DNA from 3 places in the Pseudoalteromonas sp. THAF3 genome. Region 1 is predicted to be linked to each of the others. Evidence: predicted binding sites of a transcription regulator. Region 1 holds the regulator's gene; each other region holds the start of a gene.
The links. The regulator FliA, encoded in region 1, starts transcription of late flagellar genes. The targets are predictions, from matches to a motif close to CTAAAGNTNNNNNNNNNNNNGCCGATA.
Positions count from the first base shown of each region.

Region 2: FIU82_RS13700 (DUF5610 domain-containing protein) is a predicted target of FliA. The motif match lies at 7,827-7,853, and genes of this name have one in related genera.
Region 3: FIU82_RS05575 (VC2046/SO_2500 family protein) is a predicted target of FliA. The motif match lies at 2,687-2,713, and genes of this name have one in related genera.

Region 1 covers NZ_CP045418.1:2,313,426-2,324,295, forward strand. Annotated here, with positions in the region: gene FIU82_RS10785 (chemotaxis response regulator protein-glutamate methylesterase) at 1-1,011, opposite strand, end outside; gene FIU82_RS10790 (chemotaxis protein CheA) at 1,025-3,322, opposite strand; gene FIU82_RS10795 (protein phosphatase CheZ) at 3,339-4,094, opposite strand; gene cheY (chemotaxis response regulator CheY) at 4,112-4,495, opposite strand; gene FIU82_RS10805 (RNA polymerase sigma factor FliA) at 4,534-5,256, opposite strand; gene FIU82_RS10810 (MinD/ParA family protein) at 5,272-6,132, opposite strand; gene flhF (flagellar biosynthesis protein FlhF) at 6,125-7,624, opposite strand; gene flhA (flagellar biosynthesis protein FlhA) at 7,656-9,761, opposite strand; gene flhB (flagellar biosynthesis protein FlhB) at 9,842-10,870, opposite strand, start outside.
Region 2 covers NZ_CP045418.1:2,929,473-2,940,342, reverse strand. Annotated here, with positions in the region: gene gspL (type II secretion system protein GspL) at 1-295, shown strand, start outside; gene gspM (type II secretion system protein GspM) at 292-759, shown strand; gene FIU82_RS13745 (type II secretion system protein N) at 762-1,526, shown strand; gene FIU82_RS13740 (UPF0149 family protein) at 1,526-2,131, shown strand; gene FIU82_RS13730 (hypothetical protein) at 2,329-2,670, opposite strand; gene ccoG (cytochrome c oxidase accessory protein CcoG) at 2,858-4,291, shown strand; gene FIU82_RS13720 (serine/threonine protein kinase) at 4,293-5,270, shown strand; gene FIU82_RS13715 (thiol:disulfide interchange protein DsbA/DsbL) at 5,311-5,931, shown strand; gene FIU82_RS13710 (thiol:disulfide interchange protein DsbA/DsbL) at 5,944-6,576, shown strand; gene trmA (tRNA (uridine(54)-C5)-methyltransferase TrmA) at 6,642-7,739, opposite strand; gene FIU82_RS13700 (DUF5610 domain-containing protein) at 7,935-9,086, shown strand; gene FIU82_RS13695 (OmpA family protein) at 9,458-10,519, shown strand; gene acnB (bifunctional aconitate hydratase 2/2-methylisocitrate dehydratase) at 10,777-10,870, shown strand, end outside.
Region 3 covers NZ_CP045418.1:1,213,970-1,224,839, forward strand. Annotated here, with positions in the region: gene FIU82_RS05555 (MHYT domain-containing protein) at 1-1,472, opposite strand, end outside; gene FIU82_RS05560 (M48 family metallopeptidase) at 1,759-2,436, shown strand; tRNA gene FIU82_RS05565 (tRNA-Tyr) at 2,442-2,526, opposite strand; tRNA gene FIU82_RS05570 (tRNA-Tyr) at 2,551-2,635, opposite strand; gene FIU82_RS05575 (VC2046/SO_2500 family protein) at 2,748-3,257, shown strand; gene FIU82_RS05580 (YchJ family metal-binding protein) at 3,386-3,754, opposite strand; gene FIU82_RS05585 (SulA-like leucine-rich domain-containing protein) at 3,880-4,329, opposite strand; gene FIU82_RS05590 (NCS2 family permease) at 4,587-5,879, shown strand; gene FIU82_RS05595 (hypothetical protein) at 6,237-7,001, opposite strand; gene cysB (HTH-type transcriptional regulator CysB) at 7,333-8,310, shown strand; gene FIU82_RS05605 (L-serine ammonia-lyase) at 8,369-9,745, opposite strand; gene FIU82_RS05610 (CoA pyrophosphatase) at 9,827-10,420, opposite strand; gene pabB (aminodeoxychorismate synthase component I) at 10,417-10,870, opposite strand, start outside.

The DNA of each region.
Region 1 (10,870 bases):
CTGCGCCCAAACCCGTGAGCCTGATTGTTTGAGCATCCGCGCACCTTCACGACCATCAGCGCCCATCCCGGTCAGCACAATGGCTAATACATCACCGCCAAATGCTTTTGCGCTACTGGCAAAAGTAACATCAACACTGGGTTTATAAGTAATCCTTGGGTTGTCGTCTTGAAATACCTTCAGAGTTTGCTGTTGAGCGCGGCCATCAAACATCATTTGCTGACCACCTGGTGCAAGATACGCCGTTCCAGGTTGCAAACGGTCTCCCTGTTGCGCTTCTTTTACCTTGATTTTGCAAAGGTTATTCAAGCGCTGCGCAAACGCAGGAGTAAATGCGGCCGGCATATGCTGAATAAGCAAAATAGGATGAGGAAAATTGGCTGGCAGCTTGGTCAGAATCGTTTGCAGTGCCACAGGCCCCCCGGTAGAGGTACCAATAGCCACTAACTTGTACTTTTTGCCGCTGGGCTTGAATTGGCTAGCGCTTTGAGGCCGAGTCGAAGCTCCTTGGTTAAAGCTTCTATCAGGTTGCGCTGAACTGCGTGTGGTGACACTGGGGCGCGCTGGTGACGATGCCGTTGTCGAGGTCGTTGGGCGATTAAAACGCGAAAGACGACGACGTCCTAGCTCGCGCACCTTTTGTCGAAGTATCTCAATCGCATCTTGGTTGTTGCGCGCGATGTCTTCAAACTTTTTCGGTAAGAAATCCAATGCCCCGGCATCAAGTGCATCCAGTGTGGCGCTGGCTCCTTCACGCGTCAGTGAGGAAAACATAAGAATAGGTGTTGGCGATTTCGCCATGATTTGTTTCACCGCAGAAATACCATCTAACACTGGCATTTCCACATCCATGGTGATCACATCTGGGCGTAACTTAACTGCTTTTTCCACCGCATCGGCGCCATTGACAGCTGCGTCAATGACTTCGATATTGGCATCACCTTCAAGAATTTCAGTAACCCGGCGACGAAAAAAGCTTGAGTCGTCAACTATTAGAACTTTGACAGCCATTTAATACTCGATTTTAGTTAACGCTGGAGCGCCCAGCGTAATGTTTTAGCATGCTTGGCACGTCTAGAATTAAGGCTATGCCACCGTCTGAGGTAATTGTCGCCCCGGCCATACCTGGTGTGCCTTGCAGCAACGCATCCAGAGGCTTTATGACTACTTCCTCTTGACCAATCAGCGAATCCACCACAAAGCCGACCTTTTTAGTACCAATTTGAACGATGACGACATGGCCTTCGGCTTTACGTTGGGTGCGGTCCGCACCTTTGACTAACCAATGCTCTAAATAAAATAGTGGTACAGCTTTTTCACGCACAATAATGGTGAGCTGGCCATCAACAATGTTAGTTTTGGTCAAATCAAGGTGGAAAATCTCACTAACAGCCGCCAATGGCAGAGCAAAGGTTTGTTCACCAACAATCACCATCAGCGTTGGCAAAATAGCAAGCGTCAGCGGTACTTTGATATCTAGACGGGTACCAACACCGAGCTGTGAGTCGATATTAATGGTGCCGTTAAGCTGGCTGATCTTGGTTTTCACCACGTCCATACCCACACCACGCCCAGAAATATCAGAAATTTCCTCTTTGGTGGAGAATCCAGGTGCAAAGATAAGGTTATAGGCTTCCGTGTCACTCAAACGAGCGGCTTGGTCGTGATCAATAACCCCTTTGCTAATAGCAATTTTTTTCAGTTTTTCGGCATCCATCCCAGCGCCATCATCGTGGATGCTCAGGAGAATGTGGTCGCCTTCTTGAGAAGCCGATAAGCGCACCGTACCGGTGCGAGGTTTACCTGCTGCTTCTCGAACATCAGGCATCTCAATACCGTGGTCCACTGAGTTACGTACTAAGTGCACGAGTGGGTCAGCTAGGGCTTCGACAAGGTTTTTATCTAAATCAGTCTCTTCCCCTTCAAGGACCAAGGAAATATCTTTTTGTAAGCTGCGGGCAAGGTCACGTACTACACGTGGGAAGCGGCCAAATACTTTCTTAATTGGCTGCATCCGAGTTGCCATCACCGCACCTTGTAGGTCGGCGGTGACCACGTCAAGATTTGAGATAGCCTTACCCATAGCTTCACTGTTGTTATTATTCGCTAAGGTAATAAGACGATTACGTACCAATACCAGCTCACCCACCATATTCATGATCTGGTCTAGTCGTTTGGTATCGACGCGCACTGTCGTTTCTGCTTGTGGCGGTGGCGCGGCTTTAGGTGCCGGTTTTTTGGTATCACCACTGCTAGGCGGGGTGCTCCCCTTCGCTGCACTCGGCGCTGGTTTTGCGGCCGCTGGCGCTTTACTAGGCGCTGGCGTTGCCGGCGGTGTGTCTTTAGCTTTACTTTGGCTTACTGGCGCCGCAGGCTTTTCAACCGGCGCTGGCGAAGCTTCTGCAGAGCTTGCTTTAGGCGCATTGCCTTTGCCGTGCAGCTCATCAAGCAGCGCATCAAATTCATCTTCGGTAATGTCTTCATCATCACCACTGGCCGACTCTGATTGGCCCGATGTAGTCGGTGCACTCTGCTGCGCAGCTCCCTGCTCTTCGACGCTCGGCGTGGAGCCATTATCGCTAATGGCACCAAAGCTGCCTGCTCCATGTAATTCGTCTAGTAGCGAGTCGAACTCATCATCGGTAATATCTTCATCATTACCGGATGTCCCAGCATCCGCTGACCCTTCACCCACAGACGGGCCTTTGCCTTGGCCGTGCAATTCATCGAGCAAGCTTTCGAATTCATCTTCGGTGATTTCGTCAATCGCTTCGCCTTCGTCACTGCCATCACTTGGCGCATCGAACAAAATATCATCGCCAAAATCATCGGCCCCTGATGCGACATTTTCAGGCACAGGTTCGGGTTCAACAACAGGTTCACTCGGAGTTGCGGCAGGTTCAGGCACTGCAATAGGTGCCTCATCTTCGGATTCAGGTTCGCTCAGTTTATGCAATACAGCAAGTAACTCAGGGTCTGCAGGTTGCGGCTGCTCTCGTGCTTGAATAAGCGCAAACATGTCGTTAATTGTATCGAGCGCTTGCAGGATAACGTCCATCAGTTCAGAAGTAACCTGGCGCTTACCTTGGCGAAGAATATCAAATACATTCTCAGCACCATGACAGGCATCCACCAGCTCATTCATGCCAAGGAACCCAGCTCCCCCTTTAACAGTGTGGAAGCCCCGGAAGATAGCGTTGAGCAAGTCTTTATCATCAGGGTTATTTTCAAGCTCTACTAACTGCTCAGAGAGCTGCTCCAATATCTCACCTGCTTCGACTAAAAAGTCCTGTAAAATATCTTCATCTACTTCAAAGCTCATGCAGCCGCTCTCCTCTTTAGAAGCCTAAACTAGACAACAAGTCGTCTACTTCATCTTGGCCTGAGACCACGTCATCACGTGATTCTGTGTCTATAATTGGCCCTTCTGGACCTTCAGCGTTCACAGCTGGTTTTGCTTTTTGTTGTTCAACCACCGGTTCTTCACCTTCGTTGCCCGCAAACACAGTTAATAAATTAATAAGGCTGTCTTCTACCTCGCGCACCAGCTCGATTACGCGGCGAATTACCTGCCCTGTTAAATCTTGGTAGTCTTGCGCCATCAGCACATTGTTAAGAAGGTCGTGCAGCTCCACTGTACTGCCTTGAGAGCGGTTCATAAAACTATCAAGCTGATGACACAACTGCTTGAACTCACCTAATTCGAGATCGCGACGCATCAATTTATCCCAAATGGGTTTAATTTGATGTAGTTCAGTGGATAGCTGCTCAGCGATGGGCAAACTAGCTTCCACGGCATCCATGGTTTTATTTGCCGCCTGCTCGGTCATTTCCATCACGTAATTAAGACGCTGCTTAGCATCGGGAATGGCTTCTTGCGTGAGGTCGTTCAAGCGCGTATCGAGTTGGAAATTCTTCAACGACTCGTGAAGTTGCCGCGTCAACTTGCCAACCTCAGCAAACAGTTCGGATTGTTCCTTGGAGGCAGCATCGAGGATCAGCTGATCGGCTTTCTCCTGCTCACCTTGCTCAAGAAACGATACAAGCTGTTTGGCTTGCTCTAGGGTAATGTGAGGTGCAGCGGGAGCTGACATAAACCTCTCCTTCTCGGTTAACCTAAGCGCTCAAATACTTTATCCAGCTTGGTTTTTAATGTAGCTGCGGTAAAGGGCTTAACGATGTAACCGTTCACGCCAGCTTGGGCAGCGGCAATGATTTGTTCCTTCTTCGCCTCTGCAGTTACCATCAGTACTGGAATGTGCTTTAAGCTGTCGTCGGCGCGAATTGCACGGAGCAAATCGATACCCTGCATACCTGGCATGTTCCAATCGGTAACCACAAAGTCAAACTCTTGGTTTTGCAACATGGGCAGCGCGGTACTACCATCGTCCGCTTCTTGCACGTTGGTAAAGCCTAAATCACGCAATAGGTTTTTAATGATTCTTCTCATAGTGGAAAAGTCATCGACCACGAGAATTTTCATGTTTTTATCCAAAGTATCCTCCAGTGAGGTATGAACCTTTATTCTTACTACTAATTGACCCAGTCATTGACTTTCGCTTTGAGCTTAATCATTGCCTGACCATGTATCTGACTCACACGGGACTCACTTACGTCCAGTATTTGCCCAATTTCTTTTAAATTCATTTCATCGTTATAGTACAACGATAATACCAATGCATCACGCTCGGGGAGAGAATTAATTGCCGCTACTAATGCTTGGTTAAAGCGTTCGTTGTGAACGCTGGTGTAGGGCCGCCCCGTTTGAGATTGTTCACTGCTCGGGGTGAGTACATCTTCATCGACACCTAAGTCTTCGATACCGAGCACTTTAGAGCAATTAACATCGTTTAAAATATGATGGTATTCATCGAGCGAAATATCAAGTTTTTCAGCTACTTCAACATCCTTTGGTTCCCGACCTAGGGAGGTTTCCAATTCATGTACAGCGGTAGCTACAGCGCGGCTATTGCGATGTACCGATCGTGGAGCCCAATCTCCCCGTCGTACTTCATCAAGCATCGCACCACGAATACGAATACCAGCAAACGTCTCAAAGCTGGCGCCTTTACTGGCGTCAAAGGTTTTTGATGCCTCGATGAGGCCAATCATGCCGGACTGAATGAGATCATCGAGCTGCACACTCGCAGGCAGTCGAGCCAGCAAATGACATGCAACACGCTTGACCAGCGCGGCATGGCGCTCGACCAGAGTGTTTAATTGTAATTGATCTTGATATCCAGCCACTTTATTCATAAATCCGAACAACAGTTAATTATTGACCAGCTTTTCAATGAAGAACTCCAAATGCCCCGATGGTTGATTAGGGGTTGGCCATTTTAGTGCCTTGCCAGCGAGACTTTTCAGCGATACCGAAGCGGGTGAGTTAGGGAATAACTCCACGACGGCTTTCTGGCGACGCGTTGATTTACGCATGTTTTCATCATAGGGCACGGTGGCCACTAATTCGAGCGCCACATCTAAAAATCGGTCGGTTACTTTGGAGAGTTTGGCAAATAAGTCTTGCCCTTCACGCTGGCTGCGCACCATATTGGCAACGACTTTGAATTTGTATACGCCATGTTCACGACTAAGCACCTTGATCAACGCGTAGGCATCGGTTATCGAGGTTGGCTCATCGCAGACCACCACCACAACATCTTGCGCAGCTCGCGAGAAGCTCAGTACCATATCGGAGATACCGGCGGCGGTGTCGACAATGAGGACATCAAAGTCGTTATCGAGCTCGCTAAACGCACGGATTAAACCTGCATGCTCTGCGGCACTCAGTTCAACCATGCTCTGTGACCCCGATGTTGCCGGAGCAATACGAATGCCCGCAGGCCCAGTTACCAGTATATCGCGCAGTTCGCACTCACCACTTAGAACATGAGAAAGGTTCTTTTCAACACGCAGACCAAGCATAACGTCACAGTTTGCCAGTCCTAGGTCAGCATCTAACACTAAGACACGTTTGCCTTGCTGACCCATGGCAATAGCTAAATTCAAAGAGACATTGGTTTTACCGACGCCCCCTTTGCCACCGGTCACGGCGATTACTTTTACGCCTTGGCTATTGTTTTGATTCATTTTTCGAAGGCCACTTGCTTGATCGTGCACTGTGTTAATCATACATTCCTACTGCCTGAGACGCCACTGTTTGGCGCCCTGCTGGTGCCGCTGATTTTTGTGTTTTTTGGTGTTTGATAAACAATTGTTCAGCTTTTCTAACCATTTTTTCTGAGTTAGCAACGCGAATATCTTCTGGAACGCGTTGACCGTTAGTAAGATACCCTATTGGTAAGCGATTTTGAATCGCTACACTAATAATCTCGCCTAAACTTAGACTTTCATCAAGTTTGGTGAAAATACAACCACTTAAGTCAACTTTTTGGAAGTGCCTTACGGTTTCTTGAAGCACTTCATGTTGTGCTGTGGCACTGAGCACTAAATAGCTACGAATATCGACTCGCGTACTACGCATGAGCGTGTTTAATTGCTCACTTAAACGTAAATCGCGCTGGCTCATTCCCGCAGTGTCAATTAATACTAGACGTTTATTGCGTAATTGATAAAGCACATCGGCCAATTCATTGGCATCTTTTACTTGCTTCACAGGGCAACCAATGATGCGTCCATAAGTTGCTAGCTGCTCGTAAGCACCGATACGGTATGTATCCGTGGTGATCAGCGCAACCTTGTCAGCGCCATATTTTTGCGCCCCTAATGCGGCCAGTTTTGCAACCGTTGTGGTTTTGCCTACGCCAGTAGGACCGACTAACGCATATACGCCGCCATGACGTAAAATCTCATTATTGGTGGTGTGTAGCTGCTTTTGCACCATATCCAGAGCTGCACTCCATGCTTGCTTGCGCGATACGTCGTCTGGTACATAACGCACTAACTGCTCAGCCACTTCAGTGTCGATACCCATGCCCTGCAAGCGCTCGATGAAGCAGGCACGAGTTGGATCGCGGCGCGCTCGGTCCTGATGTAATAGGCCGGATACTTGATGTTCAAGAAGCTGACGAATGGCATTCATCTCATCGCGCATGGCACTGATCTCTTCGCTGTCCATGGCCTCTTGCTGTACAGAATCTTTGGGCTGGCGGTGTAGCTCATCAAAACCGTCACCGTCCAAATCATCACCCATGGACTGCGCTGCAGCGCGGGCTTGCGTTGGCTCTGCTAGCGTTGGCTGCGGAGCGTAGTTATTGGCCGGCGCAGCGCGACGCTGAGGCTGTGCAACGGGCTCTTCAGGCGCGCTCATATCAATACCTGATTGCGAAAACATGTCGGCGAGAGCAGCGTTCTTTGGTTTCGGACTCTGACGCTCTAACAACGCCTGCAATGAATCAGCCACACCATTGTGACTTTGCAGCTCGGGACGTTGCGTACGTGTTTGTGGGCGTACCATACGCTGCTCAGTGGCACGCGGCTGCATTTGCTGCTGGGGAGCGCTTTTCGGTGCGGCTGCTGGGCGTTCATGGTCAATAGCAGCAACGATTTCAACGCCATCTGCAAGCTTTTTATTCGACATGATCACCGCGTCAACACCCAGCTCATCTTTTACTTCTTTCAGTGCTGTACGCATATCTTTAGCAAAAAAGCGTTTGATTTTCATAATATTACCCTCTCACAACCGGCTTTCCGATCTATTGCTGTCCAACGGAGCTAACAATCTTAATTTGACGCTCATCGGGCACTTCTTGGTAAGACATCACCTTCAGCCCAGGGATGGTGTGCTTCACAAAACGTGATAACACTGTACGAAGCATCCCGGAGGTCAATAAGATGGAAGGTTCACCCGACATTTCTTGGTTCTGGTGGGCTTCGCTTAAAGAGGCCTGTAGCCGCTCTGCCAAGCCTGGCTCAATGCCAGCACCCTCATCTCCTGCGTTCTGAAGCGACTGATGCAACATCTGTTCCAACTCAGGCGCCAATGTTATGACAGGAATTTCTGGCGTAGCGCCAACCGCATCTTGCACAATCAAACGACGCAATGAAATACGTACCGCTGCGGTTAATACATCTGGGTCTTGGCTGCGTGGACCATATTCTACGAGTGTTTGCACTATGCTACGCATATCGCGAATAGCAACGCCTTCATTGAGGAGATTTTGTAGCACTTTCACTATGGTCGTCAGCGGTAACACATCTGGTACTAGACCTTCTACTAGACGCGGATGGCTTTTCGCTAGCATATCAAGCAGACTCTGCACTTCTTCGTGGCCCAATAGCAGTGAGGCGTTATTAGTGAGTAACTGGCTAATGTGGGTCGCCACTACTGTAGCAGCATCAACGACGGTGTAACCTAAAGACTGTGCTTCATCTTTTTGCTCTGGTTTGATCCACACCGCATCCAGACCAAAAGCCGGATCTTTAGTCGCCACACCATTGATTGGGCCAAAGACTTGACCTGGGTTGATGGCCAGTTCATCACCATGACTGAGTTCACCATCACCGCTGGACACGCCCATTAGGGTAATACGATAGGCATTAGGGTCTAACTCTAAATTATCGCGAATATGAACAGGCGGTACTAAAAAGCCCAGTTCCTGTGAGAGCTTCTTACGGACCCCTTTAATGCGGCTTAACAATTCTCCACCTTGGGCCTGATCCACCAGCGGGATCAAACGGTAGCCTACCTCCAAACCGATGACATCGACTTGCTGCACATCGTCCCAGCCCAATTCTTTTGGTTCGTCGTGGGTGGCAACATTGCTGCCAGGGCCCTGCTCAGCTTCTTGTTGCTCCTGTTCAGCAGCAAGTTTTGCCTGCTTTTGCGAATAATAAGCAACAAAACCAAGTAAGCCACCCAAGCCTAAAAACGCCACATGCGGCATCCCCGGTACCAACCCCATAGTGATGAGAATACCGGATGCTATCCACAGTGCTTTGTCATTGCCAAGCTGGGTTTTAACTTGATCGCCCATATTGTGTGATTCATTTTGGCGAGTTACGACGATAGCAGTACCGATTGATAGCAACAGCGATGGCAGCTGCGCCACGAGGCCATCACCAATGGTGAGTAAGGTGTACACTTCCATGGCCTGAGAAAAGCTCAAGTCATGTTGGATCATACCGACAAATAACCCGCCAACGATATTGATCACTAAGATAACGATACCCGCAATGGCATCGCCTTTTACGAACTTACTGGCACCGTCCATCGAACCGTAAAAGTCCGCTTCACGGGTGACTTCTTCACGCCGCTCCCGCGCTTGCTCGGCGCTGATAAAACCCGCGTTCAAATCGGCATCAATGGCCATTTGTTTACCGGGCATCGCATCGAGGGTAAAGCGGGCAGACACTTCTGATATACGTCCGGCCCCTTTGGTGATAACCACGAAGTTGATAATAATTAAGATCAGAAAGACAACCAGACCCACGGCATAGTTACCGCCGATTACCACCGAGCCGAAGGCTTCAATTACTTTACCGGCCGCGTCCCCGCCCTGGTGGCCCTCTAATAACACCACCCGCGTACTGGCAACATTAAGCGCCAGACGCATAATGGTCGCGACTAAAAGCACCGCTGGGAACATACCAAATTCAAGCGGTTTCATGGTGTAGACCGTAACTAACAGCACCACCAAGGCCAGCGCAATATTAAACGAAAACAGAATATCCAGTAAAAATGGCGGCATAGGTAATACCACCATTGCCAGTGCGGCGAGCACCAACAACGGCGTACCTACGCCTTTTGCATATTCTTTTTTATCGCGATTAAGCTGGGTGAGAACGGCCTTAAAATCCATAAATGCTACAGCAATAAATTGACACTGCAGTCATCAAAGCAAGGAGTAGGCCAGTTTTTTATATCCTATATTTCAGTTGGTTAATACTTGAATTCATCAGGAATAGGTAGTTTTTCTGCCAGTTTAGACGGTCGGCGACCGCGTCCTTTTTCAAAGCGTTTCAGCTGATACACATAGGCCAACACTTGCGCGACGGCGGTAAATAGCTGCTCGGGAATTTGTTCGCCTACTTCGGTGGTATGATAGAGCGCCCGTGTTAGCACTGGAGATTCTACCAGCGGGACGTCATTCCCCTTGGCTATTTTACGAATTTGTAAGGCCATTTCATCGGCCCCTTTAGCCAATACTATTGGCGCACCGGCTTTTTCAGTATCGTATTTTATCGCTACCGAGAAATGCGTCGGGTTGGTTACCACCACATCAGCATCAGGCACATCTTGCATTTGCCGACGTTGTGACATTTCCCGCTGGGTTCGCCGAATACGCGCTTTGATCTGCGGGTCACCTTCGGAGTTTTTATACTCGTCTTTAACTTCTTGTAAGGTCATCTTCAACTGTTTATGGTGGTTGTGCGCCTGATAAGGCACATCCACCGCCGAGACAACAATCATGGTGCAACTCAATGCTAGAAACATCCACGCAATAATTTCCAACGCGTGAGCTATATTGTTCGGTGGCGTTTCGATACTCAAATGCAGAATTTCGTAAAAATACATTTTGATCAAAAACACCGCACACGCTGCAACTAGCCCGAATTTGAGCAGCGCTTTTATCAGCTCAACTGCTGCTTGCGGCCCAAGTATACGTTTGAACCCTTTCATCGGCGACATCTTACTGGCTTTGGGTGCCATCGCTTGCCATGAAAAGTTAAACCCGCCAAGCATGGTATTACCAATAAACGCGGCGATAACTATAACCAGTACAAACATGCTCATGGGATAGAGCAATGAATCCGCTACCGCCCCCCATGCCGCAAACATCTTGGTGGTGTCATAAGTTTCGTTACGACTCAGCGATAGCATTCGCTTCATGACTGTGTGTAAACCACGACCAATATCGGGGCCATAAATGAGCAAAGAAACCGCCGACATAATCAATACAAAGGTGGT
Region 2 (10,870 bases), 620 kb from region 1:
GAGCCAGATTAACGGTGCTTTGAAAGAAAGTGGCCAAGGGCCGAGCGCCCAATTTTTATTATTACTACAAGATTTTGCCGACGTGGTGCAACAAAGCAAACAGTTTGTGCCGCAAACATTACGCTTTGACCAACGTCGCAATGAACTGCGCGTAGGGGCTCGAGGACAAGATTTCCAAAGTTTTGGGCAGGTAAAAGCCAAACTCGAGCAGCGCGGTTTAGATGTTGAGCAAGGCTCACTCAATAACGATGGTGAAAGTGTCATCGGCGAGTTAAGAATAAGGGGAGCACAATGAGCGCACTCACTAATTATTGGCAGTCCTTAAAGCCGCAAGAGCAGCGCTTACTCTTAATTGCTGGTGCGGTATTTGTGGTGTTCTTCTTTGTCATGGTGGTGTATCGGCCGTTGAATAATGCCATTGAAGACGCCAAGCAAGACCAGTTAAAACAACAAGAGTTGCTGCAATTTGTGCAGCAAAGTGTGGTCAAGCTCAAAGCAAAAGGCGCCGTTGCCAACACCAGTGGCAAAAATGTGACGCAAATCGTCAACCGCACCCGGGGGCGATATCAAATAGCGATCAGCCGTATGCAGCCAAGCGGTGATGGCTTACGGGTAAACATTGATAGTGTGCCGTTCAACCAGTTGTTAGCTTGGCTTGACGAGTTGGTGAACAATCACGGCGTTAGCATCGCCAATATTGAACTGTCGCAAGACCAAAAGCCTGGGCATGTGCGCGTTAGCCGCATTGTATTGGAGTAACTATGTCTGTGAAGAAAGCATTCGCTCTGGGAAGCTTATTTTTACTATCTTTTATCATCTTTGCTGTGGCTTTATTTCCCGCCTCTATCGCGCTTAATTTGGCGGCTAAGCAATTGCCGCCAGGGTTACAGCTAGGCCCAGCAAGCGGTACCATCTGGCAAGGACAAATAAATGGTGTGCGCTATCAAGGTCAATACCTGAGCAAAGCGCAGTGGCAAGTGAATGCCTGGGCTTTACTAACAGGTAAAGCGCAAGTGGATGTCACCTTAGGGAATAAACGTAACCCTGAAGAGCTCTCTGCGGGTGGGGTGATTAATTATGGGCTGTTTGAGAAGGACTTAACGGTTACTGACGCTAATGCCCGTATTCGTATAGAGCAGGCATTGGCACAAGTACAACTGCCTATTCCCACCCAAGCGCGGGGGCGGATTTTTGTCGATATTGCCCAATATCAATTGGGTCAGCCGCACTGCCAAGTTCTCGCTGGCGAAATTAGCTCACCAGATATCACCGTGAAAGGGCGTAATGGCTGGTTCAGTATTGGTGAATTAGAAGGACAGTTAGCCTGTAAAAACGGCGGTATTAGCGTGAAAGTTGATAAAGAGAATCGCCTTGGGCTGCAAGTTGATGCGGGCCTTAACGAGCGTAGTCAACTTACAGCAAGTGGTTTTGTAAAGCCGGATGCGAGTCTACCTAAGGATGTGCATGATGCTGTACAGTTCCTTGGCAACCAAACCAGTGATGGGCGTTATAGGATCAACTTCTAATGACCGACAGTGTGCAGCAACAACTGCAAAAATACTTGGATGAACATGACCATGCAATGGACTTTGTGCAGCTGCAAGGCTACTTGTTTGCCCTTGTGTGCGCCCCTCAGCCTATCGAGCCAGAGCAATGGTTGGTCGATGTGTTGGGCGAGCAAGCAGCGAAGAGCGATGAGAGCGTATTATTTGCGTTAATGAATGCGCAGCAACAGGTGAGCGATCAAGTTTATAGTGAGGGGTTCAACCTGCGTAAGGTTGTGCAATTGCGTCAGCCTTGGCAGCATAACTTTGCCAATGATGCACCTATACTTCTGTGGAGCCAAGGGTTTGCGATTGGTGTTAGCTATTATATTGAGCCGTTGCTAACGGCGCAGGCGGTGGATGATGACAGTCGCGAGATGTTGCTACAAGCGGTGACCGTACTGAGTTTGTTCAGTGAACAACAAGCATTTTGCGCACAAGCGGCACAAAGTGGGCAGAGCGAGCAACAGTTTGCCGAAGTTTTGTTCGATATGATGGCCGACTTTAGCCTCGGCTTTGCTGAGCTGATTGAGCTTGTCGCGGTGCAAAGTGGCTTGTTTGATGATGAGCAAGAATGGGACGGCTAGGATAGCTGCAATAACACGTCGGTACAGCCCTTTTCGCACCGTGCGCTCGCATAGCCCGGCTCACCCAGAGCTAGGGTGACTTTTCCGTGGCAGTGCTCGCAGCGCACCTCTTGACCCTTAGACAGTCGCTGTAGCAATTTTTTTTGCTGCACAAACGACTGGGTTTGCTTTTTGGTCAGTGACGAGAAATCCATAACTTAGTGGGTGCTGGCGATGACCGAGCAGCTTTGGCGCAAAGCATCACCAAACAGATATTCATTAAGCTCGCGGTTTAAACAGTATTTATGCTCCCATGCGTACATGCTCTTAACGGTACGCAAAGCAGACGCTAGATGTTGATCCTGTTTGTCTGTCAAGCGTACCTGTTGGCGAATTTGCTCTAGGGCTCGTTTGGCTTTGACTTCTTTGTTCACTTTACTGGCCGCGCTCAAATCGGACATGGTCTGATTAAACAGCTTGTCGCGGGGGCCTTTTACTATCGGGTGGTCTATGGTGAAAAAAGCCAACACCAAAAAAATAATAACCAATAACTTCTTCATAACTAAACCTTGATCTAGGTAACTGCGAGCGCAGCCCTAGTTTAGTAAACTCTGTGTTTTAAAAGCAAGCAAAAGCCATCATATATGCCTGCAAAGGCATCATTTTTGTCGCTAAATTGATATACTTGCACTCTAAGCAGTTAAACTAACTGTCCCCTTCCTAAAAACGTGGCGTTGAGGAAAGACAATGGATAAAGAGCAGCGGATCAAGGTAAAAAATATCCCTACTGACGTGAAGATCGAAAAGCCCAGTGCGGCGCAAAGCGATCGATTTAATCCCCGTAACCGCATTTACGTTCGCGCTGTAACAGGCCTCCATCAATTGTTACGTCAACGTATTGGTCTAGTAGGAATGTTGGCCTTTATGTTACTTCCTTGGATTAATTACAATGGCCAGCAAGCGGTGTTATTCGATTTAATGAACCAGCACTTCACCATTTTTGGGCTGACGTTTTTACCGCAAGACCTCACCATTCTCGCGTTTATTTTTATGATTGCTGCCTTTGCGCTGTTTTTGGTGACCACCTTTTATGGCCGAGTATGGTGTGGTTATACCTGCCCGCAAACCGTGTGGACGTTTATTTTTATTTGGTTCGAAGAGAAGATAGAGGGCACTGCAAACCAGCGTAAAAAGTTGGATCAGCGCCCCATGGACTTTGATAAGTTTTGGCGTAAAACAGCCAAGCATGGTAGCTGGCTGCTTTTCTCTCTCTATACCGCAATTACCTTCGTTGGCTACTTCACTCCTATTCGTGAGTTGTTGCCCGACTTTTTTACCTTTTCAGCCGGTGGTTATGCGGTATTAAGTATTGCTGTCTTTACGCTATGCACCTACGGTAATGCTGGGTGGATGCGCGAAATCATGTGTTTGCATATTTGTCCTTACTCACGTTTCCAATCAGCCATGTTTGATAAAGATACCTTCACAGTCAGTTACGATGCTAAGCGCGGTGAGAAACGTGGTCCACGTGGGCGCAAACAAGATCCAAAGGAACTGGGTTTGGGCGATTGCATCGACTGTAACTTGTGTGTGCAAGTGTGCCCGACCGGTATCGATATTCGTAACGGCCTACAGTATGAGTGTATAAACTGTGGCGCCTGTATTGATGCCTGTGATGGCGTGATGGATAAAATGAACTATCCACGCGGACTCATTTCCTACACCACCGAGCGCAATCTTGAAGCGTCGGCAGAGAAAACCAAACCCGTTCGTGGCAAGCTGATAGGCTATTCAGTCATTCTATTTATTCTTATTGGTGCGCTGGCGGCCAATATTATGATGCGCGTGCCGATGGACTTAGACATTATCCGCGATCGTAATCAGCTGTATCGGGTCAATATGGAAGGCTTGGTAGAGAATACCTATACCTTGAAAATTCTTAATAAAGCCCAGCAGGAACAACGCTTTAGAGTCGAAGTGCAGGGGTTGGAGCATTATCAAGTGATTGGTGAGCAGGAGTTCACCGTGCAGCCGGGGCGCTCCCACAATGCACCGTTGTCGGTGATCATTGACCCTTATGACTTACGTAAGCCAATGACCGAATTTGAGTTTGTGCTTTATCCAGTGGATAGCCCTGACACTCAGCTTAAGCAATCCAGCAACTTCTTTAAAGGGCGTTAATGTGAGCGAGTTTAGTTTTGCATCTTTGACACCTGACACCATTTTAGATGCCCTTGATTCGGTTGAGGTGTATGCCGAGTCGGGGTTATTAGCACTCAACAGCTATGAGAATCGGGTGTATCAATTTTTGGCAGAGGATAAGCGCCGCTATGTTGTAAAGTTCTATCGCCCAGAGCGTTGGAGCGATGCACAAATTTTGGAAGAGCACCGCTTCACCCAAGAATTAATGGATGCTGAGGTGCCAGTGGTGGCACCTTTGACAATCAACGGCAAAACCCTGTTTAAGCATCAAGGTTATCGTTTTACTCTGTTCCCAAGTGTGGGGGGGCGGCAGTTTGAAATGGACAATCTGGATCAGTTGGAGCAACTCGGGCGTTTAATCGGGCGGATGCATCAAACAGCTAAAGCGTCTGCTTTTGAGCAGCGACCAACGCTTGGGTGCGACGAGTATTTGCATCAAGCTAAGGTTCATTTGCAGCAAAGTAACTTGGTGAGCACAGCCATGTCGCTGCCATTTTATACGGTACTGCAACTGGTTATCGATAAAACGGTACAACTTTATGATTGTTCGCAGAGTATTCGCTTGCATGGTGACTGTCACGCTGGCAACATTCTATGGTCTGCGGACAACACCCTGACATTCGTTGACCTTGATGACAGCCGACAAGGCCCTGCGATTCAAGATTTATGGATGATGCTCAGTGGTGACAGGCAAAATCAGTTACTGCAGCTTGATACCTTGGTTCTGGCATATGAAGAGTTTGCCGACTTCGACCATTCTCAGTTGCGATTGATTGAGCCATTGCGAGCCATGCGCATGGTGCATTATATGGGCTGGATAGCAAAACGTTGGTCAGATCCGGCGTTTGAACGGAACTTTTCTTGGTTTGCTGAAGACAAATACTGGGAACAGCAAACTCTGGCTTTAAAAGAGCAGTTGGCGGCGTTAGATGAGCCACCATTAAAACTTTTACCTTAAGCACCTGCTTTTGATGTTTAATGTATACATTGAGATGACTATGATAAAAACTTTAAAATATTCACTACTACTACTTTGCCTACCAGTTGCCGCTTGGGCAGCTGACTTTAAAGCGGGCGAGCACTATCAAGTACTTGAAGCTGAAGCGTCTGAAGCTGATAAAGTAACCGAATTTTTCTCTTTCTACTGCCCTCATTGCTTCAAGCTTGAGCCCATTGTTGGGGCGCTTGAAGAGTCACTGCCTGAAGGCGTGCCTTTAGTTAAGAGCCATGTAAACTTCTTACGTATTGATAAAGATGCGCAAAACCGCCTAACTCGGGCTTACCTCGTTGCCAAAGAAGAAGGTAAAGATGCCGAAGTAGCGCAGGCGATTTTCGATAGCATTCACCGTCAACGCGAGCCATTACAAACGCAAGAGTCTGTGGAAGCATTGCTCGCAGAGCAAGGCATTGATGCCCAACGTTTCGCTATGCTTGCTGCGAGCGAGCCTGTTGTAAATGGCGAGAAACAAGCCGTGGATGACCAAACAACTTACTCAAAGCTAGGTGCTTTGACCGGTGTGCCAACACTCATCGTTAACGATAAGTACAAAGTGCATGTGCATAAAGTGGCATCGCAACAAGAGCTAAACGAGCTCGTAAACTATTTATTAGAAAAATAATCGGAGTACTCGATGAAGAAGTTCATTGCTTTAGCCATGATGGCATTGGCGCTGCCCATCAGTGCGATTGCGGCACAGTTTGAAGAAGGCACGCACTATGAAGTGGTTTCGGATAGAGCTAGCCGTAAGCCGGAAGTGAAAGAGTTTTTCTCTTTCTATTGCCCCGCATGTAACGCCTATGAAGGCTTGCTTATGGATGTAAAACCTAAGCTCAGCAAAGATGTTGATTTTAAGAAAAGCCACGTTAACTTCATGGGCGGCCGCAGCACCGAGAATCAAGATATGCTGTCACAAGCACTCGCGACTGCTGAAGTGCTGCCGCAAAAAGACAAGTTGATTGCAGCCATGTTCAGTCATATCCACACTAAGCGCGCTAAGTTTAATGAAGTCGCTGATGTGAAAGATATTTTTGTTGCCAACGGCGTAGATGGCGACAAGTTTGACAAGCTATTCAAAGGCTTTGCTATTCGCACCAAAGCCTCGAAGATGCAGCGCGATCAAGAATACTTTAAAGAAAAAGGGGCCCTACGCGGTGTTCCTACCTTTATTGTTAATGGTAAATATCGCCTACTACTAGGTCGTGAGTCAGGTGTTACCGACCCCGAAGATATTGCCGCACTGATTAACTTTCTTGCGAAAAAATAAGTTAAGAAAGACACAAAAAAACCGCATTTAATGATGCGGTTTTTTTATTCTGCAAATAATGTCAGCTACTTGCGGGTGAGAAACACACCGGATTCAATATGATGGGTGTAAGGGAACTGATCAAAAATCGCGAATCGCGTTACCTTATGAGTACTTGCTAGCCTATCTAAGTCGCGCTCTAATGTGTCTGGGTTACAGGAGATGTAGACAATATTGTCATACTCACTCACCAACTTACAGGTTAACTCATCCATACCAGCACGCGGCGGATCAACCAAGATGGTCTGGCAGTTATACTCTTGTAAGTCGATGTCTTTTAAGCGGCTAAAGCTACGTTCTTGACGCATAGCTTGGGTAAACTCCTCGCTACTCATACGAATAATATCGAGGTTAGTCACCTTATTAGCAGCGATATTGTATTGTGCCGATTTAACCGATGACTTCGAAATTTCTGTGGCCAATACACGATTGAAAGACCCTGCTAAGGCGACTGAGAAGTTACCATTACCGCAATAAAGCTCGAGCAAATCATTATTCAAAGGGGCGCACACATCTTGAGCCCAGCCCAGCATTAGCTCGTTCACCTTGGCATTGGGTTGGGTAAAGCTGTTTTCTACTTGCTGATAAACGTACTGCTGGCCATTTACCTGCAAGCGCTCGATAACATAGTCATTTCCTAACACTTCTTTTTGTTTGCGAGCACGGCCAATGAGTTCAACATTAAAGCGTTGTTGTAATCTTGCTTGTAATTCCTTGGCACCAGCTAGCCATTGCTCGTTGAGTGGCTTGTGGTAAAGCAGGCTCACCAACGCCTCACCGCTTAGCGTTGTGAGGTAATCGATTTGAAACAGTTTACGGCGCATCAACTCATCATCTTTGAGCTCGTTGATAAGCGCGCTCATAAGGTCATTGATTAACGACGCACCAGGGTCAAAGTGATCAACGCGGATCCTCTCTTTGCTCACAGGGTCAAACATAATGTGGTAGAGCTCGTCCTGATCATGCCATACTCTAAACTCAGCACGTTGACGGTAATGCTTCGGCGGCGAAGCAAACACTTCAAGCTGTTGCACACCAAAGCGCGAAAACTGTGTCGTGATTCGTTGTTGTTTTTCTGTTAGCTGCGCGTCATAGGTGCTGGTATCGATATCAATTACTGGCATGCAAACCTCTCGTTATTAAGTGCGCCGCTATTGTAGGCAGTTGCCACGGTTTGTCCAGTATCGGCCATTATAAAGTGCACAAAATTTCTACAGTTTCTGTGCGTGCTGCCGATAACAGCGGTAGTAGTATATTAATTGACTCATGAATGTGTGCTGCCAAGGCTTGGCAACCACTGCAGAGGAGGGCCTTAGCTCATGAAAATTAGCGATTTAAATCATATCTTTAACCAAAGCAACCGTTCTGGTTTAAAAAATAAAGGTGATGCGCCGGCACAGCCCGCGATTAACTCTCCGAGGTTTGATAGTTACTCATCGGGTTATGGCCAAGTGGGTGCCAAGGTATTGAATGACAAATTGGCGCAAGCGTTAGGTCTCGAACAACCAAAACAGCAAAGCAAGCCGTTATTTGACTTCGAAGAGGTAGTGAAAAATGTGCTGCAGTTTGTCACTGGTGCGGTGAAAAAAGCGAAAGCCGATGGCGCCAATGACGACAAGTTACAAGAAATGCTGGCGCAAGCGCGCGAAGGCGTGCAAACCGGTATTGATGATGCCTACGGTGAGCTTGAAGATGCTGGGCTACTCAACGACGAAATTAAAACCGGCATTGAGCAGTCACAAAAAGGTATTGAGGAAGGGCTCAATGAGTTTGAGCAATCGCTTTTTGGCGAGCAAAGTATTGGTAATGGCGTAGCGGTAAGCCAAGCCCAGTATATGCAGCTACAAAATAATGCCGAGTATCGTTTTACTACCGCTGAAGGCGATGAAGTGGTCGTTAGTTTAGCGCAAAACTACCAAGCTGGTGCGGCAGCCAGTTTATTTGCCCCCGGCGAAAAGCAAGGGGCTGGCTATGCATCTGAACAGTTTGAGAAGCAGGAATTAAACTTCACGTTATCGGTTAATGGCGAATTAAATGAAGATGAGCAGCAAGCTGTAAATGATTTCATGGCACAACTGCAAGGCGTAAGTGAAGACTTCTTTAGCGGCCAATATGATGAGGCGTTCAATAAAGCCAGTGAGCTGCAGCTAGATAACCCAGAGCTAGTCGCCTTCTCTATGGATCTGACACAAACTAAAACTCGTGCTGCAATAAGAGAGTATGAGCGCACGGCACCAGGTAAAGAAGTTGCCAAAGAGCTGCAACCTTTCAATGAGTCGCTGAAAGAGGCATACAAGCAGGCCGGTGACTTAGGGCTGCAAAATGAGCTATCGGGGTTGATGCTTTGGCTCAATCAAGATAAAGAGCAAGAGAAAGTGCAGGAGTTTATTGATTACAGCAAAGCGATGTTCTCGCAGCTGGAGCAGCTGTTAAAAGACTCACCATCGACTCCCAGCGATGACAGCGAGTAATAGACAAAAAGCACCATTCGGTGCTTTTTTAATGCCTTGGTTACATTCAGTTCATAGTACTTTAATATGATGCTCAGCAGCTATTCAGCAAACCTGTGTTTAAATTTGAAGTACAAAGTGGGGCTAAGCTTTTGTTTTTGCTTCACTGCGGTCTACACTTTGGGTGTGGAAATGAACTGTTGGCTTGGACCACGACGTAAACCACATTGATTAATGTGGCTACGATAAGAGCAAGAAATGCCAGCTAATAAAGTCAATAACAATCGAACGAGCTCAGATTTATGAAGCAGTATTAGCCGCTTTTTCAATCTGGTGTGTGACGCACAAATGCTAAGCGCGTGCTCGATAATCGTTAACATGGGATGGATACAATGAAAATCAAATCACTCTCTGCAGCTATTGTACTGGCTTTCGCAACTCAAGGCGTTATGGCTGACGAACAAACAAACCCGCAAGAAGGCCTCCATATTGGTGTTTTTGGGGATTATTTCTGGGCCGATTGGGACCGCATCGATGGTGCGCCTGTAGGCACTGAAATTGGCGAATCTTTTGGCTCAGGTGTTGAAGTGGGTTATCGCTTTAACGAATATTGGACTGCACGCCTAGAGTTCGCTGCACTCGAGCTTGATATTGAAAATACCGACAATCATAAAACCGGCGAGCGTTATGGTGCGGACGTACTATACCACTTTAACGATACCGTTTATGGTGTGTTGGGTGCTAAGAAGTTTGATGTTTATAACGACTTCAATGCGGCAAATCTAGGTGTGGGTTTTCGCCATCACCTAACTTATAACTGGGCTGCCTATGGTGAAGCAAATTACTACGAAGGCTTGAACCAAAATCACTCAGATTTCGGCCTTAAACTTGGTCTTAGCTATCACTTTGGTGATAAGCCGCAGCCGAAAAAAGTAGAGCCGGCGCCAGAGCCTGTTGTTGCTCCAGTAGTGAAAGAAGAGCCGAAAGACAGCGATAAAGATGGTGTTATTGATGCGCGAGATAATTGCGCAAATACACCTATGACCGATGCGGTGGATGAGAACGGCTGTACTCGTTACATGGAAAAAGGCGATAAAGTGAGCTTGTTAGTGCGCTTCCCGCATGATAACTCAGACGTGAACCAGCGTTACTTCGATGATATTCAAGAAGTGGCTGACTTTATGAAAGAGTACCCAAAAACCACTGTGCTATTGGAAGGTCACGCCTCTGCAGTGGGTGATGCCGCTTACAACAAAACGCTCTCTAAAAAGCGTGCCGATCACGTAGCGAATCAACTTATCGACGACGGCATTGCCGAGTCGCGCATCAATACGGCGGGCTTCGGTGAAGAGCGCTTGTTAAACGATGCAAATACTGCACAAGCGCATGCGCAAAACCGTCGCGTTGAAGCACATATCTCTGTAACTGAACGCGTAAAAGTAAATCGCAACTAAGTATCATCTGATGAAAAAGCCCAGCGCGATGCTGGGCTTTTTTGTTGCAAATAATTATTACTCAACATTCACCACTTTATATCTTTTCTTAATTGATATTCATCAAATTTATAGTGACTATTTCCTTACTGGGCAATGGCAGCAATTTTCTTCTATCTTTAAAGCCTTTATAATTGTATTCGTGTCAAAATTTTATAAATAGCACGTAAGCGCTTTGGCGATACGCGCTGTTTTCACGTCACCAAGAGGGCAAAATTGTGCTTCAAGAATATCGTAAACATGTTGAAGAGCGTGCAGCCCAAGGTATTGTGCCTGCACCACTAGATGCTCAGCAAACAGCTGACTTAATCG
Region 3 (10,870 bases), 1.1 Mb from region 1:
CATTTACGGCTGCCATCGCGACACTGTATTTGGTATTCAAAAGAGTAGTGTTTTTTTCCTTGTGCAAGTGCGCTGTATATTTGCTCGCGCACATAGTCGCTATGCTGCGCAGAGATAAGCATGTCAAAGTTAACACTGCCGTCGATAAATTGCTGGTCATCATAGCCGGTTAATTGTTTTACGATAGGGCTAATGTAAAGCATGCTCCAATGCTTATCTAAACGGCAGCGAAAAGCCACGCCGGGCATATTAGTTAACAAAGTGCGATAATGACGCTCTTGTTGGGCAAGCTGATTTTGCATCGCCTTTTGTGCGCTCAAGTCAGTAATAAAACCTACAAACATGCGCTTTTGTCCGGGAATAGCGACTTCGCCAACCCCTAAACGAATGGGGATCAGCGCGCCATTTTTATGTTCGGCGTTGACCTCACGTCCAGAACCAATAATGTTTTTAATGCCGGTACTTTGGTAGGCACTTAAGTAATTATCATGTTGATTGGCGATTTCTTGCGGCATCAGCATTTTTACGTTTTCGCCAATCACTTCATCGCGATGATACCCGAGTATACGCTCAGCTCCGGCGTTGAAGCTCAGTACTTGGCCTTTCGCACTAATGGTAATAATGCCATCAACGGCGGTATTGAGGACCGCTTCAAGGCGTGATTGAGTGATAAGTTGTTGCTGAAGGGCCAAGCGATAGCGCATCACACTGTGCAATAAAGCAATGAGACCACTGAGCAAGAGGCTTACAATAGCAATACTCAGAGCGAGATCGGTTACATGGCTATTATCGGTGAGCTCACTGTACACCGGGGATTGGGCCACAAATCGTGCCGCTTGCATCCCGGTATAATGCATGCCAGAGACTGCGCAGCCCATAACAATGGCGCTGAGAATACGATAACCGGTTTGCCCTAGAGTGCTGCGCCCTGTGGGTTGTAAATATAAATGAGCGGCCAGGCCGAGCCATGCGAGAATGACCGCCACTAATACAGAGACAACAAACCAAAGTGGGTCATAGCCTAGCATTGGCCCTAGGCGCATCGCGGCCATACCCGTGTAATGCATAACCCCTATGCCGGCGCCCAACAGCAGGGCACTGAGCGCAAGCTTGGCTCGAGAAGGGTTGTTCGTACTGAGTAAATGGAACCCTAAGGCAGTGGCTAAAAAGACAGGGATGAATGACACCACCGTCACTGTGAAATCATAGTCGACGCTGACGCATAAGCTAAATGCCAGCATTCCGATAAAGTGCATACTCCACACGCCAGCGGCAAAAGCGGCGGCACTTGCTGGCAGTGCCATGCGATAAAATGGAGTGTGGCGTTGTTGTTGAGCAAATTCCCTTAATTGCAGTGCAAAGAAAGATGCAAAAATAGCAACAGTGACCGAAAGTAACACTAAGGCCCAATCATAGCTGCCATTAACCAGCAATTCGGGAGCAGGGTCGGTAATAAAAAACTGAGAAAACATAAAGTACTTCGATACTCCAACAACGGATGCCAAGTGGCAATCACAGCCTAGCACAGTGAAAAACCACGTGTCGCGCACAAAAGTGAAAGCGCCCTGTATCTTACAATGACACTGATTGTTCTATCAGCGCAGCGACGGCTGAGTTTAGTTATTTATGAGTGCGCTGCAAGCTTACCCAAGGGCGTAATTACGGTATCATATTAGTAGCGCTGCAAAGGATGTACTTAATATTAGCACATTGTTTGGCAAACCCTTTTAGTTCAAGTAATTACAACAAAGGTTTAATATGAGTAGGCAATATGATGTGCACTATAGCCGTCGACGAACGCTCGCTTTGGTGGTCAAAAATCAGCAAGTGAGTGTGAAAGCGCCTTATGGGGCATGTCGTGATTTCATTGCAGACTTCGTTGAGAGCAAACAGGCGTGGATAAACAAACAATTACATAAACAATCTGATATTGAAGCGGCTAGGTATAACCCTTGGCTACATGGTCGCATTATGCTTTTCGGTGAATTACGTGCAATAGAGGTAAGCGAGAGCTCACTTGAGCAGACAGATAACCAAACGATAAACATCGTAATCAGTAAGCGAGTGAAGCATCGCCAGCGCTATTTTAATCAACAGCTATTGGCACTGATGCACGATGAATTATCTGATCACTTATCGGCCCGCATAATGCAGTGGCAAAAGGTGATGAATATCGCCGCTAACGGCATTAGCGTTAAAGTGTACAAGCGTCGTTGGGGCAGTTGCGATTCGCGTGGTGAGTTATGTTTTAATACCTTGCTGGCAGGAGCTCCGCATTGGGTTATTGACTATGTCATAGTTCACGAGCTGGCGCACCGGGTACATATGGATCACAGCCATCAATTTTGGGCACTGGTTAATGGCTACTACGAGCATACCGACCAAGCACGGTTATGGCTTAAAGAGAATGCACATCTGTTGGATTTTGTACGATAGGAAAGTGGTGGAGGGAGCTGGATTCGAACCAGCGAAGGCAATGCCGTCAGATTTACAGTCTGATCCCTTTGGCCGCTCGGGAACCCCTCCAATAGAATGATGTGTGTTGTTAAGTGGTGGAGGGAGCTGGATTCGAACCAGCGAAGGCAATGCCGTCAGATTTACAGTCTGATCCCTTTGGCCGCTCGGGAACCCCTCCTAAACAACGGCGGCGATAATAGCAAACTCAGAGTCCAAGTAAAGAAAAAAACTAAAGAAAGCTGAAAAAAGGCCGATAACTGCTTAGAAGTAATTCAGGTTGAATAAAGTTTATGCAAGTTAAGCCCGTCATTCGTAACGAACTACAAATGGACTCGCAATTATGTCGCAGTGTCCATGAGGCCCGTCGTGGAGACTTTGCTTGGCTGTTAGCATCATTATCAGCAGATGCACTCGATTTTGCCCAGTTTCACCTTCCCAAATCGGAACTAGAATCTCACCAAGTGGATGAGCAGCGATTGCGATTGCAGTTGGGCGCTGCGCCTGCAAAACCAACGGCATTACCGGATTACCACATAGATAGAGCTCAGCATGACAGGGCATTATTGGCGCAAAGCTCAATGACAACTCTGCGATTAAAAGAGTGTCTAACCCCGGAGCCTTTGGCAGTGCGAGACGACAAAACCTATGTTCCACTACTTATAATTGATAATTGTGATCCGAGCGTACAGGCAAAACATCATCGCCAATATGAGCCACTGAACGAGCCGCAAATGGATAGTGCAGCCTTTTACGATCAACTTGTGGATATGAATAAGTCCTCGCCTTTAGCACACGCGTAATGGCCTGCGCATAATGGCGCTTGGCCAGTCAGAGCGCGCTAATCAGGGTGCAATAGCAGGGGCGCGCCAAGGGTTCCTTGTACTAATTAAGCGAATACCTAAAGCTGCCACTGGGCGACGGCATCACATCAAGACATACAGCATTTTTTGAATTTATTGCTACTTAAGCATGGGCAGGGATCGTTGCGTTTAAGCTTTACATCAGCGGCTTCAAACAACTGCCCGCTGTCGTATTTCCACTGGTGGTGCTGTTGAATGAACTGTGAGCGTTCATGAATACAGTGAAGGGTATCAGCAATGATGTAAAAAGCCTTAAATTCAACATAGGCCAAAGCATCGCCAGGCTCATAATCCATTATGTGTAAGCGTACAAAATGCGCAGCTTGGGCAAATTCAGCCACTTCCTCTCTGGGGTTTTGTTCTAGGGCTTTCTCTGAGCAGGTAAAACATAAGTAATCAATAGCTTGTTCACAAAATGCACTATAACGAGAGCGCATCAGGCTCTGGGCGTCGGGGGCATCAATAGCTCTACTTACAAACCGGCCGCAGCAATCAGCAAAAGGCTGCGGCAATCCACAATGGCACATCGCATTTTCTAACTACAAGGAATCACGCCACTATATTAGCAGACTTGTAACTGCGAGGGCACAGTTGTTTGTTCGCTGGCGTTATGCTCGGTAGTGAAACAGTAAAGCTGTGCTTTAGCTTGGTGGGTATTGAGTTGTAAGGCTTCGAGTTGTTGCTGTTTTAAAATGTCCGTCCAGGTGATCACCGCCGCAAAACGGCCATTTTGCAGCGCACAATTAAGCATGTATTCCATATCAACAACATGTTTAGCCCGAATTACCAGCAATTTATTCGTGTCGATAGAGCACGCGTCCAATAGGTGGCGGCTGGGCACATTGTCAGGGGCGACTAATAGCGTCCAGCCATTATTTTGATTGTAGCGATGAACGATTTTAAGCATCTCAAATGTTGCAGAGATCTCATCCTCAGTTTTTACGATATTGATCACATTAGGGTTATCTTGCTGATAGCTTTTAACATGACGAACACTTGCTGTATGTAACATAATTGCCTCGCTGTGGATTTTGTGAACCATATACAGTGTTTTATACAGTATTTGTATACAGTAGTTTATACAGTTATTCAGTGCAAGTTTTTTTTGTTTCTTTTTTAAACGTCTTGTTTGTTGCTTTAAACGCTTAGCGATACCGAAGAAGCTAAAGCTGTATTTCGGTGCCAATATTGCTGCGTAAACATGCGGTCATTTGTCCGCATTTATGCTAGTATCCGCCGCTTCTATTTTACGTATCACTGTTTACTCCTATGTTCGAAAGACTGTTCAAAATAAAATCGCATGGAAGCTCCGTTAAGCGCGAGGTTATCGCAGGACTCACGACCTTTATCACCATGGTGTACATCGTGTTTGTCAACCCGGCAATGCTAGCAGAGGCGGGAATGGACCAAGGGGCAGCATTTGTAGCGACCTGTATTGCTGCTGCTATCGGTTGCTTCATTATGGGTTTTTGGGCGAATTATCCGTTGGCATTAGCGCCAGGCATGGGCTTAAATGCATTTTTTACCTACGGCGTAGTATTAGGTATGGGTTACACCTGGCAGGCGGCTTTAGCGGCGGTATTTATGTCGGGGTGTATCTTTTTAGCGTTGAGCCTATTTAAGGTCAGAGAGTGGATAATCAATGCCATTCCACTGGTACTTAAGCGCGCTATTGCCACGGGGATTGGCGCTTTTCTGGCGCTCATCGCACTGAAAAACGCGGGTATTGTTGTTGCCAGTCCAGCCACGCTCGTTCAGATGGGTGATATTACCAGCAGTGGGCCTTTGCTCGCTATCCTGAGCTTTTTCGTAATAGCGGCGTTGTTGTATCGTGATATTAAAAGCGGCGTATTGATCAGTATCATGTTGGTAACAGGCATTGCGTTATCTTTGGGGCTGGTTGAATATCAAGGGGTGATCTCAGCGCCACCGTCCATCGCTCCTACCTTTATGCAATTAGATTTTGCCTCGGCGTTAGAGTTATCCATGCTCAGTGTCATTTTCGCATTCTTGTTTGTGGATTTGTTCGACACCTCAGGCACCTTAGTGGCGGTAACGCAAAAAGCTGGCCTAGCCGATGAGCAAGGGCGTATGCCACGTTTGGGTCGAGCACTGAGTGCCGATAGTACGGCGACAATTGCAGGCTCTATGCTTGGCACCTCTACGACCACTTCCTACATCGAGTCAGTATCCGGTGTGTCAGTGGGTGGGCGTACAGGCTTAACAGCTGTGGTGGTGGGCTGTTGCTTCCTACTGATGATGTTTTTTGCTCCTTTGGCAGCCATGGTTCCAGCTTATGCAACAGCGGGTGCGATTTTGTATGTCTCGGTGCTCATGCTGCAAAACCTTAAGCTGGTTGATTGGGATGATATGACAGATGCGATTCCAGTTGCCGTGGTGCTGTTGATGACGCCGTTAACTTTTTCCATTGCCCACGGCATTGCCCTTGGCTTTATCGCCTATACGGCGGTGAAATTAGTGTGTAATAAGGGGGCGGAGATTAGCTTGAGTGTGTGGATTCTAACAGTACTATTTTTGCTTAAGTTCATGTTTTTATCTTAGTAAGCAAGGTCATATATAACAGCTAAAAAGGCACAGCTATGACGCTGTGCCTTTATTTTTTGTATGAGCCAACGAGCTTCAAAAAACCAGCCTCTATTGTCAATTGTCGCTTCTTGACGTCGCACTTCGTAGTTGTACTTCAGCACACTCAGATCATGGCTAGCCCTGCCTACCGGCGCAGCATTATGGAGAGTTTGGTTTTGGGTGTTGGCACACACAGCTGGAAGGTATGTATGGCTCAATGATTGAAGGTAGTGGGCAGATTTTGCGTAAGGTATTTACCCTGCATGGCCCGGTACAGGCAGCAGATAGGCGATGTTTAAAATCGGCCTATCTGTTATAGCTTGATTTGCGCTGTTACCACTTTTTCTTTGGCGCGAATAACACATCCAAATCATCTTTTTCTTCCTCTTCGCGTTTTTTACGGGCGGAGGCGTTAGAGGCTTTCAATTCAGAGCTGATCTCGTTGAGATAATCCTCAAGCTGATTTTTTTTATTCGTGACATAGTCGTCGCTGTAATTCAGGGCGGTAATTGTGGCATACGCCTTTTCGAAATACTGCCGTGCCGAGCCAACCATATTAGCGTTTCTTGCAGCCACGCCGCGCTTAATTTGGCTTTCAATATTTATCTTTAATTGCAGGCGCTCAAAGGTTTTGTCCTCTTGCATAAACACAGGGGTATCGATTTTGCCCTTGCTGTGTTCAGAGCGCATGATGGTGCGCAGCTTCTTTATTCCCTGTATCAATGAAATAAGCTGTTTGTCATGATCGGGAAGAACAAAGTTCTCGCCCATATTGGCGCTCTCATCAACGCCACTGGTTAAGCGAGTTTTTGCATCATTAAGCCGAGATTTAAGCTCTTTCGAGGAGGGTGACAACTCAACCATGGCGGCAAGCGCATCGTGAATTCGACGATAAAGAATCATCATCACATTATTAGATAACGGGATATTGACACTGTTGACCAGCACTTCTTCCGTCTCTTCTATTATTTTTTTCTGCTTTGCGAGCTCTTGGCGGCGCTGAGCTTCTTGCTTTTCTTTATGCTGTTGCACTGCACTTACCCAAACCGCAATAACGATAAGCGCGACAATTAACATAATAATGATAGAGACTATCATACCCCGATTCTCTTACTCATTGAGTTGCCCAATTACCACCCATCTTAACCGAAAGAACCTAGGTTGGGGTAGTAATACACGTTAAATTCATGAAATAACATTAAATAAAATAAGAGTATAGGAGAACATCGCAGCCTTGAACATAAATCAACAGTACCGAGACATAATTAAATGTGCTAGCCTAGCTAATCGCAATAGCTAAAATGTATAAGAAGATGGGCTCAAGGTGTTGATTTGCCTTCCCATTCACCAGGAAGATTAGGGTCTAGGCCACTGCGTATAACGCCTGGTGCAATCGCAAGTAAAATAATAATAGAAAGTAACAACGACCATGAAACTACAGCAGCTAAAGTATATTGTTGAGGTGCTTAATCATAACCTCAATGTATCCGCCACAGCGGAGAGTCTTTATACTTCGCAGCCCGGTATCTCCAAACAAGTACGTATGTTGGAAGACGAATTAGGGGTGCAAATTTTTGGACGCAGTGGCAAGCACCTGACGCACGTAACTAGTGCCGGTAAAGACATTATCAATATTGCTCGTGAGATTCTCTCCAAAGTCGAGGGAATTAAGGCTGTAGCCAATGAGCATACCTTGCCAGACCAAGGTAAACTTAATATTGCCACCACCCACACTCAAGCGCGTTATGCTTTGCCGGAAGTCATTCAAGGCTTTATGAAAAAGTACCCGGCGGTTTCATTGCATATGCATCAAGGTACGCCGCAGCAAATCTCTGATGCAGCGGCACGTGGAGATGCTGATTTTGCTATTGCAACAGAAGCCTTACACTTGTATTCCGACTTAGTGATGTTGCCTTGCTATCACTGGAATCGCAGTATTGTGGTAGCGAAAACTCACCCGCTGGCGCAAAAAGCCGATAACCTTAGTATTGCTGATGTTGCTGAGTTTCCGCTGATCACTTATGTGTTTGGCTTTACGGGTCGCTCAGAGCTAGACAAAGCGTTCAATGCTCAGGGGTTAGAACCTCATATAGTCTTCACCGCCACTGATGCGGACGTTATAAAAACCTATGTACGTTTAGGTTTGGGTGTCGGGGTGGTCGCCTCGATGGCTGTTGATGAAATCACCGATAAAGATTTAGTGTGCATTGATGCTAGCCACTTATTTGAGGCAAGCACGACCAAAATCGGTTTCCGTAAAGGAACGTTTTTGCGGGGCTATATGTATGACTTCATTGAGCGTTTTGCGCCGCACTTGACCAAAGATCGGGTTGAAAAAGCCTGCTTATTACGTAATCAAGATGACGTCGATGCGATGTTTGAAAGCATTGAGTTGCCAGTGCGCTAAGTGATCAGTGTCACGATATGAAAAAGGCGCCTGTTGGCGCCTTTCTTTTTTTGTGCGATTAACACTCAATGATGTTTACCGCCAGACCGCCTCGAGCGGTTTCTTTGTATTTGGTTTTCATATCATTGCCGGTGTCCCACATGGTTTTAATCACTTTATCCAAGGAGACCTTTTGCTCACCGCTGCCGCGCATGGCTAAGCGTGAGGCATTAATAGCTTTAATCGCACCCATGGCGTTGCGCTCTATGCAAGGCACTTGCACAAGGCCGCCCACAGGGTCGCAGGTGAGACCAAGGTTATGCTCCATGCCGATTTCAGCGGCATTTTCTACATGCACTACGTTACCGCCCATGATTTCCGTTAAGGCGCCCGCAGCCATTGAACAGGCCACGCCCACTTCGCCCTGACAACCCACTTCGGCGCCGGAGATAGAGGCATTCTTTTTATACAAGATACCAATTGCTGCTGCGGTCAGCAGGTAGCGCGTGGCGATATCGCGATCCACCTCTTTGATAAAGGTGTGGTAATACATGAGTACTGCCGGCAGGATACCTGCGGCGCCGTTGGTGGGGGCAGTGACTACTCGACCCCCAGCGGCGTTTTCTTCGTTCACGGCAAGAGCGAATAGGTCAACCCAATCCATTGCTCTCAGTGGGTCGTTATTGTTCTCAACATTTAACTTTAAATATAAGCTGGGTGCGCGACGGCGAACTTTTAGGCCACCGGGAAGAATGCCCTCAGTGCGCATACCGCGTTCAGTACAGGCTTTCATCACCTGCCAAATATGAAATAACTCATCTTTGATATCTGCTTCGTCGCGCAAGGTCTTCTCATTGGCCATCATTAGGCTTGAGACGCTCAGGCCGGATTCCTTACAAAGCTCTAGCAGTTGCTGCGCATTGTCGAATGGGTAGGGGGCAGGATTTTGCTCACGGATATCCAGCGCAGCCTGCTTTTCCTTATCAAAGTCCTCGTCGCTGACGATAAAGCCGCCACCAATAGAGTAATACACTTGCGAGGCAATGCGCTCTTCACCCTTAAAGGCAATAATCTCCATGGCATTAGAGTGCTTGGGCAAAGTCTTGCGGCGATGAAATACAATCGCCCCTTGCTTTGGAAACTTAGCCTGGTGGGTTTTATTGAGATAAATAACCTGCTCTTGCTCGATTTTAGCCAAAATATCGGGCACGGCGTCGGCATCGACCGTCTCTGGGTCGTATCCGGCGAGCCCTAAAATAACAGCTTTACCTGAGCCATGGCCAACACCGGTTTGACCCAAGGAACCAAACAGCTCTACTTTTACCTCGGTAACATCCTCAAGTGTGCCTTGCTCTTGCAGGGTTTGCACAAACAACCGAGATGCGCGCATTGGGCCTACGGTATGGGACGACGACGGCCCAATGCCAATGCTAAACATATCGAATGCACTGATCATAAAATCTATACTCACATTGCCTTTGAACGGGCGCCCATCATAACGTTAAACACCAGGGATGTAATCCTCTGTACACTAATTTTAGCTGATCGGACCAAGGCGCTTCGTAAAGCGCTCAATAATTCGCTCGGTTGCTCCCCACAGCAGACCATAAGGGGTTTTAAAAACGCGAAAGTGGAGGTTTTTTTGTTGCCGCTCGACCTGCAGAGACTGCCAGTTTTGGGTTGCCAATAGTTCAGCCAGAGGCACAAAAAATGCGGCTTCGACCTCATTTTGATCAATTTGCCAACGGGCACCGGCGCGTAGCTGTGCTAGATACGGCGTAATACTCATATCATTGAGGGTGCTCACCTCATCGAGACGGCCGATGATGGTGACATCTTTGCTGTCTATATTTAGCTCCTCGTGTAGCTCTCTAAGGGCGGTGTGGGCAAGCGTCTTATCTTCGCGCTCTTGCTTTCCCCCTGGAAAGCACAGTTGGCTAGGATGATGGCGCAGGTGGGCGCCGCGTTTACACAGCAACACTTGTGCTCCGTGCTCAGACTCTGAGAGCAACATAACCACAGCGCTACGACGCTTTGGGTGGGTTGGAACAAAGCTGGAGGGCGCGGCACTGAGATTAAACCGCGCAATAACCTGAGCGCATGAGAGCGCCGCATGGGGTGATTTTATCACGTCAATACCGGTAAGATTTTATTTACCTTATCGTAAGTCTCTTGGTACTCAGAGGCAACATCTGAGTCGGCAACAATGCCACCACCGGCCCAGCAATGTAGGGTATTGTCTTTGGCCACTAAGGTACGAATGGTGATACTGGTGTCCATATCACCGCAGGCGCTAATGTAGCCAATTGAACCACAATAGGCACTGCGCCGATGTGGTTCGAGCTCTTCAATGATTTCCATCGCCCGGATTTTCGGGGCACCGGTAATAGAACCGCCCGGGAATGCGGCCTTCAATTGGTCGAGCGCCGTTTTGCCCTCAGCCAATTGCGACTGCACGGTACTGACTAAATGATGGACAGCGGGGAAGCTCTCTATGGCAAAAAGTGAGGGCACATGCACCGAGCCCGGTTTCGCAACCTTGCCGAGGTCATTACGCAGTAAATCGACAATCATGACGTTC